2 regions of the Streptomyces sp. NPDC107546 genome follow, and region 1 is predicted to be linked to the other one. Evidence: predicted binding sites of a transcription regulator. Region 1 holds the regulator's gene; the other holds the start of a gene.
The links. The regulator HrcA, encoded in region 1, represses chaperone genes, less so after heat shock. The targets are predictions, from matches to a motif close to TTNGCACTCNGNNNNNCNGAGTGCNAA.
Positions count from the first base shown of each region.

Region 2: a site for HrcA is predicted at 1,860-1,886, ahead of groES (co-chaperone GroES). Genes of this name have one in related genera too.

Region 1 is NZ_JBVKBA010000013.1:149,614-154,015, reverse strand. Features, by position in the region: gene ACZ7L1_RS20860 (nitronate monooxygenase) at 1-444, opposite strand, end outside; gene dnaJ (molecular chaperone DnaJ) at 692-1,828, opposite strand; gene hrcA (heat-inducible transcriptional repressor HrcA) at 1,829-2,848, opposite strand; gene ACZ7L1_RS20845 (MBL fold metallo-hydrolase) at 3,046-3,789, shown strand; gene ACZ7L1_RS20840 (DUF3097 domain-containing protein) at 3,844-4,402, shown strand, end outside.
Region 2 is NZ_JBVKBA010000003.1:462,625-467,026, reverse strand. Features, by position in the region: gene ACZ7L1_RS06945 (class I SAM-dependent methyltransferase) at 1-404, opposite strand, end outside; partial or broken gene ACZ7L1_RS06940 (polysaccharide deacetylase family protein) at 569-784, shown strand; gene ACZ7L1_RS06935 (polysaccharide deacetylase family protein) at 781-1,590, shown strand; partial or broken gene ACZ7L1_RS06930 (SDR family NAD(P)-dependent oxidoreductase) at 1,662-1,829, opposite strand; gene groES (co-chaperone GroES) at 2,033-2,341, shown strand; gene groL (chaperonin GroEL) at 2,461-4,086, shown strand; gene ACZ7L1_RS06915 (ester cyclase) at 4,155-4,402, opposite strand, start outside.

The sequences.
Region 1 (4,402 bases):
CAGGGTGAGGGTGCCCAGGCGACGCAGGGAGTCCAGGACCTCCGGGGCCGGGACCCCGAAGTGGAAGGAGACCACCGGGACCGGGTCGTCCAGGAGGACGGCGAGTTTGGCGTCGTAGCCGTCGTCACGGCCGCTGTCGCGGTCGCCGAGCTCGGTCTCGTACCAGGTGGCCTCGCCGGCGAGCTGATTGGCATAGACCTCGACGGCGGCCGGGTCCGCGTACTCAGGCTGCGGCATGAAGACGTTCACGCCGAAGGGGCGGTGGGTCAGCCCGCGGAGCTGCTTGATCTCCTGGTACATCCCGTCGGCGGTCTTGTACCCGGCCGCGAGGAACCCCAGGCCACCGGCCTCGGACACGGCGGCGGCGAGCTGCGGCACGGAGGCGCCGCCGGCCATGGGGGCCTGCACGATCGGGTGCGGGAAGAGATCGGTCAGGGAGGACATGACGGCATGTTGTCACGTCTTTCGAACGAGTCCGAATCCACCGGTACCGTGGCATACGCCGGAGGAAAGAGAACGTATGAAGCCGGCCTGGAGCGGCGAAAATCAGCCCGTCCGGGGTTCCGCCTGCTCCACGAGGGTTGGGGAGATTGAGGACGAGGCCGTTCAGGTCGAAGCGGGGTCCGGGGGCGCAGCCCCCGGGAACGGCCACCCGGCGCCGGATGCCCCTCCAGCGCCGGGTGCCAACACGTCAGCGCCCGTTGAACGCGTCCTTCAACCGCGAGAACAGCCCCTGCTGCCCGGGCTGGAACTGACCCTGCGGCCGCTCCTCGCCGCGCAGCTTCGCCAGCTCGCGCAGGAGTCGCTCCTGCTCCGGATCCATCTTGGTGGGCGTCTGGACCTCGACGTGGACGATCAGGTCGCCCCGGCCACCGCCGCGCAGGTGCGTGACACCGCGGTTGTGCAGCGGGATCGACTGCCCGGACTGCGTACCGGGACGGATGTCGACCTCCTCCAGGCCGTCCAGCGTCTCCAGCGGCACCTTGGTGCCGAGGGCCGCCGCCGTCATCGGGATGGTGACCGTGCAGTGCAGGTCGTCGCCGCGGCGCTGGAAGGTCGTGTGCGGCAGCTCGTGGATCTCGACGTACAGGTCGCCGGCCGGACCGCCGCCGGGGCCGACCTCGCCCTCGCCCGCGAGCTGGATCCGGGTGCCGTTGTCGACACCGGCCGGGATCTTCACGGTGAGCGTCCGGCGCGAGCGCACGCGCCCGTCACCGGCACACTCCGGGCACGGGTTCGGGACGATCGTGCCGAAGCCCTGGCACTGCGGGCACGGCCGGGAGGTCATGACCTGGCCCAGGAAGGACCGGGTGACCTGCGAGACCTCACCGCGACCACGGCACATGTCACAGGTCTGCGCGGACGTACCGGGCGCGGCGCCCTCGCCGTTGCAGGTGTTGCAGACGACGGCCGTGTCGACCTGGATGTCCTTCGTCGTGCCGAAGGCCGCCTCGTCCAGCTCGACCTCGAGCCGGATCATCGCGTCCTGGCCCCGGCGGGTGCGCGAGCGCGGACCACGCTGCGACGCCGTGCCGAAGAACGCGTCCATGATGTCGGAGAAGTTCCCGAAGCCGCCCGCGCCGAAGCCACCCGCGCCGGCGCCGCCCGACTGGGACAGCGGGTCGCCGCCGAGGTCGTAGACCTGCTTCTTCTGCGGGTCCGAGAGCACCTCGTACGCGGCGTTGATCTCCTTGAACCGCTCCTGCGTCTTCGGATCGGGGTTGACGTCCGGGTGCAGCTCGCGGGCGAGCCGGCGGAACGCCTTCTTGATCTCTTCCTGCGACGCGTCGCGGCGCACGCCGAGTACGGCGTAGTAGTCCGTGGCCACTTACGACTCCGCCAGGATCTGTCCGACGTACCGTGCCACCGCTCGTACCGCTCCCATCGTTCCCGGGTAATCCATGCGGGTCGGTCCGACCACGCCGAGTTTCGCTACTGCCTCGCCGCCCGAACCGTAGCCCACGGAGACGATGGACGTGGAGTTGAGTCCTTCGTGCGCGTTCTCATGGCCGATACGTACCCGCATGGCCGGATCCTTCGCCTCACCCAGCAGTTTGAGGAGCACGACCTGCTCCTCCAGTGCCTCCAGGACGGGCCGGATGGTGAGAGGGAAGTCATGCGCGAAGCGGGTCAGGTTCGCAGTGCCGCCGATCATCAGCCGCTCCTCGGTCTCCTCCACGAGCGTCTCGAGGAGGGTGGAGAGCACCGTCGAGACCGTGCCGCGGTCCTCCGGCTCCTCGAACGCCTCGGGCAGATCCTGCACGAGCTGCGGGACGTCCGCGAAGCGGCGGCCGGCGACCCGGCTGTTGAGCCGCGCGCGCAGGTCCGCGAGCGACGTCTCGCCGAACGGCGCCGGGCAGTCGATCATGCGCTGCTCGACCCGGCCGGTGTCCGTGATCAGCACGAGCATCACACGCGCGGGTGCCATCGACAGCAACTCCACGTGGCGCACGGTCGAGCGTGTCAGCGACGGGTACTGCACCACGGCGACCTGCCGGGTGAGCTGTGCGAGCAGCCGCACCGTGCGCGCCACCACGTCGTCGAGGTCGACGGCGCCCTCCAGGAAGTTCTGGATGGCGCGGCGCTCGGGCGGGCTCATCGGCTTGACGGCCGCGAGCTTGTCGACGAAGAGGCGGTAGCCCTTGTCCGTGGGAATGCGTCCGGCGCTGGTGTGCGGCTGGGCGATGTACCCCTCCTCCTCCAGCGCGGCCATGTCGTTGCGGACGGTGGCCGGGGAGACGCCGAGGTTGTGCCGCTCGGTGAGGGCCTTGGAACCCACCGGCTCTTCGGTGCCCACGTAGTCCTGGACGATGGCGCGCAGCACCTCGAGCCTGCGTTCACTGAGCATCGCGCACACCTCCAGCGGTCATGTCCCCTTGACGCTTTCCCCTGGCACTCTGCGCTTGTGAGTGCCAGCATTCCCCGGCCCAGTGTACGGCTGTCGGGTACACACCCGGCAAGGGCGGGCGCCGGTGCCGTGCCGAGGTGTACCGACCTGTACCGGCCTGTCCTGCCGGGTCGGGCGGCTGCGGATAGCGTCGCCGTATGACGGTGCTGTGGGAAGGGTCCGGGTGGGAGGCGCTCAGTGCGCGCGTGGGGCGGGCCAGGCTTCCGGTCTGGGACTGCACGGCCGGGCTGGTGGTGGGCGACGACGCGGCGCTGCTGGTGGACGCCGGGTCGAGCCTGGCCGAGGGCGAGCGGTTGCGCGACGCGGCGGAGCGGCTGCTCGCGCCGCTCGGCGGAGACCGGCGTGTGACGCATCTCGCGCTCACCCATCCGCACTTCGACCATGTCTTCGGGGCGACGGCGTTCGCGGGCGCGCAGGTGTTCGGGGCGGTGGGCGTCGACGGGGTGCTCGCATACGGGCGGGGGGAACTGGTCACGGACGCGGTGCGCAACGGCCTGGATCCGGCGGAGGCGGCCGAGGCGGCTGACGCACTGGTCCGCCCGCACCACCAGGTCTCCGGCGAGTGGACGCTGGACCTGGGCGGGGTGCAGGTGCTGCTGGCGAACGTGGGGCCGGGCCACACGGCCCACGACCTGGTGGTGTTCGTCCCCGGGGAACCCGGGGAGTCGGAAGTGGTGTTCTGCGGGGACCTGGTGGAGGAGTCCGGCGAACCGCAGGCGGGCCCGGACGCGATCCCCTCGCACTGGCCGGCGGCGCTGGACCGGCTGCTGGAGCTGGGCGGGAAGGACGCGGTGTACGTGCCGGGGCACGGGGCGGTGGTGGATGCGGGGTTCGTACGGGCCCAGCGGGACGAACTGGCGGCCCGATTCGGCGTGTCGTAGCGATTCCCGGCGTGTCGTGGGACCTCCCGGTCGCCTTCTCCTATCGTCATCCGAATGCGCCAGTACTCTCCGGACCTGACCCCGCCGTGGAAGAAGCCCAAGCCCGTCCCGGAGGTCCCGGCGGAACCCGGCCTGGTGGTGGAGGAGCCGCGCACGGGGTTCTGCGGGGCGGTGATCCGCTGCGAGGCCGGCACGGTGACGCTGGAGGACCGCTTCGGCAAGCACCGGGTGTTCCCGCTGGAGCCGGGGGGCTTCCTGCTGGAGGGCCGGACGGTGACCCTGGTCCGTCCCAAGCCCTCGGTGCAGCGCCCCACGCGCACGGCGTCGGGCTCGGTGGCCGTCCCGGGGGCGCGCGCGAGGGTGGCCCGCGCCGGCCGGATCTATGTGGAGGGCCGCCACGACGCGGAGCTGGTCGAGAAGGTCTGGGGCGACGACCTGCGCATCGAGGGCGTGGTGGTGGAGTACCTGGAGGGCGTCGACGACCTGCCGTCCATCGTCGCGTCCTTCGCCCCGGGCCCGGACGCCCGCCTCGGGGTCCTGGTGGACCACCTGGTGCCGGGCACGAAGGAATGGCGCATCGCGCAGTCGGTGACGAGCGAGCACGCGCTGGTGG
Region 2 (4,402 bases), on a different contig from region 1:
GCCACGGCCGCCGTCAGCGGGTCGCGGTCCACGGCCAGGACGCGGATGCCGGCCCGGGCGAGCGCGATGGCGTCGCCGCCCACGCCGCAGCACAGGTCGGCGACGGAGGTCACCCCGAGGGCCCGGAAGCGCTCGGCGCGGTGGGTGGCGACCGTGGCCCTGGTGGACTGCTCGACGCCGTTCGGGGTGAAGAACATCCGCTGCGCGTCCTGCGCGCCGAACTTCGCTGCCGCCCGCTCGCGCAGCCGTGCCTGTGCGAGGGCCGCGGAGACCAGCTCGGCGGGGTGCTCGCGGCGCAGCCGGGTGGCGACGGCCAACTCCCGCGCCGGGTCGGTGCCGCGCACCTCGTCCAGGAGGGCACGACCCTCAGGGGTGAGCAGGGAGGCGAAGGAGAGGTCGTTCACCCGGTCATTGTCGGCCAGTCGGTGGACGGCGTGCGCCGGATCGCGGTGTCGGCCCGCCGCGGCCGCCGGTGACTGAAAGGATCCGGCACCATGCGACTCGTAGGACAAGATGACAAAAAGTGCACAAAATGCACTGCTGTGTGTGTGTCGCGCTTGACGGGTCCGGCATCAGATACGCGCCGATCTCGGACGAGGAGGTCTACGTCGACCACTGGGAGTACCGCGAGTGGGACCGAGGCCTGCACCCCGGGGACATCGTGCTGACGCACTTCCGCGGCCGGGCGGACTGGAACGGCACGATGCCCGACGTGATCCGCAGGTTCCTGAAGAAGGTGACCGACGAGGGGTACGCGGTGGCACGCCTGGAGGACTACCTGTGAGGGCACGGCGGCTGCGCGCACTGCTGGCGGGGGCCCTGGCCGCCGCGGTCCTGGCCGGAACGGCGGGCTGCGCCCAGTCGGTCGACCCCATCGAACGGCTGGGCAAGAAGGCGGCGCAGAGGGTGCGCAGGTCGTACGCTCCGCACGAGGGGGCGTACCGCCGCTGGGGGCTCACCGCCCCGCTCGCGCCCGCGCCCCGGCCGGCCCGCCCCCTGCCCCGCCACGCCGACCCGGAGGAGGGGCTGCCGGAGGTCCTCGACCGCGTCCCCACCCACGACAGGGTCGTCTTCCTCACCTACGACGAGGGTGCCGAGCGTGACCCCCGGTTCGTCGAGATGGTCCGTGACCTGCGGCTGCCCGTCAGCGTGTTCCTCACGGACAGCGGCGACGGACCCGGGTACGCGCGCATCGCCCGGCTGCGGGCGGCGGGAGCGACCATCCAGAACCACACCCTGGGCCACGTCGGACTGCGTGGCCGTCCCTTCGCGCAGCAGCGTGCCCAGATCTGCGCCGGGCGGGACCGCCTGCGCTTCCGCCTGGTCCGGCGCCCCGTTCTGCTGCGCCCGCCCTACGGCAGGTACGACCGCACGACGCTGCGGGCCGCGGCGGACTGCGGCATCAGGGCCCTGATCCTGTGGCGCCCGACGCACACCTACGGAAGGTCCACGACCCTCCGTCCGGGTGACATCCTGCGCCCCCACGAACCGGGCCGCCCTCTGACCTCCCTGACCACGGAGACCACCCGCGTCCTGCGCCGCCTGCAGTCGAGGGGCTTCACGGTGGCCCGCTTGGAGGACTACCTCTGACGGCCCCCGAAGCCCAATCGATGGCCGGTGCTTCGGAGCCGCGCCGGACGGGATACACCGACGTACTGACATTCGTGCCCGGCCGCCGTCTCCTCGAGAGGTTGGCTTCGCCGTCCGACAGCGACCACATGGGCGCCCTCGGCGGCGAAGGCGCGGGCAGTGGCCCGGCCGATGCCATTGGCGGATCGAGCCCCCAGGGCGGTCACCCCACCATCGGGTGAACACCAACCCCCGGGCAACCGAACTCACCACGGCGCGCCCCGCAGGCATTGGCACTCCGCTTGACCGAGTGCTAACCGCGGTCATAGTCTCGGCTCTGGCACTCACCACCGGAGAGTGCCAACAAAGCGACGGGCAGGTCCGGCACCCGCGACGACGGATCGACCTGGTCGCCACCTCAGACAGTTAACCCCGTGAGATCTCCGAAGGGGGAGGTCGGATCGTGACGACCGCCAGCTCCAAGGTTGCCATCAAGCCGCTCGAGGACCGCATCGTGGTCCAGCCGCTGGACGCCGAACAGACCACGGCCTCTGGCCTGGTCATTCCGGACACCGCCAAGGAGAAGCCCCAGGAGGGCGTCGTCCTGGCCGTGGGCCCGGGCCGCTTCGAGGACGGCAACCGCCTTCCGCTCGACGTCAAGGTCGGCGACGTCGTGCTCTACAGCAAGTACGGCGGCACCGAGGTGAAGTACAACAACGAGGAGTACCTCGTTCTCTCGGCCCGCGACGTGCTCGCGATCATCGAGAAGTAGTTCACCCCGAAGCACTCCTGCTTTTGAGCTGCGCCCCTGGCCCCCGCGACCGATAAGAGAAGCCGGGCGCCCGGGGCGCAGTTTCGTTCATCCAGATTTCCGAGAGGGCTCCCGCTGCCATGGCGAAGATCCTGAAGTTCGACGAGGACGCCCGTCGCGCCCTCGAGCGCGGCGTCAACAAGCTGGCCGACACGGTCAAGGTGACCATCGGCCCCAAGGGCCGCAACGTCGTCATCGACAAGAAGTTCGGCGCCCCCACGATCACCAACGACGGCGTCACCATCGCCCGTGAGGTCGAGATCGAGGACCCGTACGAGAACCTCGGCGCCCAGCTGGTCAAGGAGGTGGCGACCAAGACCAACGACATCGCGGGTGACGGCACCACCACGGCCACCGTGCTCGCCCAGGCGCTGGTGCGCGAGGGTCTGCGGAACGTCGCCGCGGGCGCCTCCCCGGCCGCCCTGAAGAAGGGCATCGACGCCGCCGTCAAGGCCGTCTCCGACGACCTGCTGGCCACCGCCCGCCCGATCGACGAGAAGTCCGACATCGCCGCCGTGGCCGCGCTGTCCGCCCAGGACCAGCAGGTCGGCGAGCTGATCGCCGAGGCGATGGACAAGGTCGGCAAGGACGGTGTCATCACCGTCGAGGAGTCCAACACCTTCGGTCTGGAGCTGGACTTCACCGAGGGCATGGCCTTCGACAAGGGCTACCTGTCGCCGTACTTCGTGACGGACCAGGAGCGCATGGAGGCCGTCCTCGACGACCCGTACATCCTGATCAACCAGGGCAAGATCTCCGCCATCGCGGAGCTGCTGCCGCTGCTGGAGAAGGTCATCCAGGCCGGTTCCTCCAAGCCGCTGCTGATCATCGCCGAGGACCTCGAGGGCGAGGCCCTGTCCACCCTGGTCGTCAACAAGATCCGCGGCACCTTCAACGCGGTCGCCGTCAAGGCCCCCGGCTTCGGTGACCGCCGCAAGGCGATGCTGCAGGACATGGCGGTCCTCACCGGCGCCACCGTCGTCTCCGAGGAGGTCGGCCTCAAGCTCGACCAGGTCGGCCTGGACGTGCTGGGCTCCGCCCGCCGCGTCACCGTCACCAAGGACGACACCACGATCGTCGACGGCGCCGGCAAGTCCGAGGACGTCGCGGGTCGCATCGCCCAGATCAAGGCCGAGATCGAGACCACGGACTCCGACTGGGACCGCGAGAAGCTCCAGGAGCGCCTCGCGAAGCTGGCCGGCGGCGTGTGCGTGATCAAGGTCGGCGCCGCCACCGAGGTGGAGCTGAAGGAGAAGAAGCACCGCCTGGAGGACGCCATCTCCGCGACCCGCGCCGCGGTCGAGGAGGGCATCGTCTCCGGTGGTGGCTCCGCCCTCGTCCACGCCTCCAAGGTGCTGGCCGACGGCCTCGGCAAGCAGGGCGACGAGGCCACCGGTGTCGCCATCGTGCGCCGCGCGGTCGTCGAGCCGCTGCGCTGGATCGCCGAGAACGCGGGCCTGGAGGGCTACGTCATCGCCTCCAAGGTCGCCGAGCTGGAGAAGGGCAACGGCTACAACGCCGCCACCGGCGAGTACGGCGACCTGATCAAGGCCGGCGTCATCGACCCGGTCAAGGTCACCCGCTCCGCCCTGGAGAACGCCGCCTCCATCGCCTCCCTGCTTCTGACGACCGAGACCCTGGTCGTCGAGAAGAAGGAAGAGGAGGAGCCCGCCGCGGCCGGCCACGGCCACGGTCACGCCCACTGACGTACGACGCACGTCGCGCAAGGCCCGGCACCCTTCGGGGCGCCGGGCCTTCCCGTTGTCCCGGCCTCCTACCGCTCGAGCTCGTCCAGCGCCCCCAGCTGCTCCATCAGCCCCAGCTGGTCGTGCTGCCACCAGGTCTCGGCGATCTTCGCGTCCTCACCGAAGCGGAAGAGGGTCATCCCGGTCATGGTGACCTTGCGGCCGGTGGACGGGATCCCCAGGAACTCACCCTTGTGCGTGGCGTCCCAGGTCCACCGCGCGCACACCCGGTCGCCCTGCTCCATCAGGTCCTCGATCCTGAAGGCGAAGTCGAAGG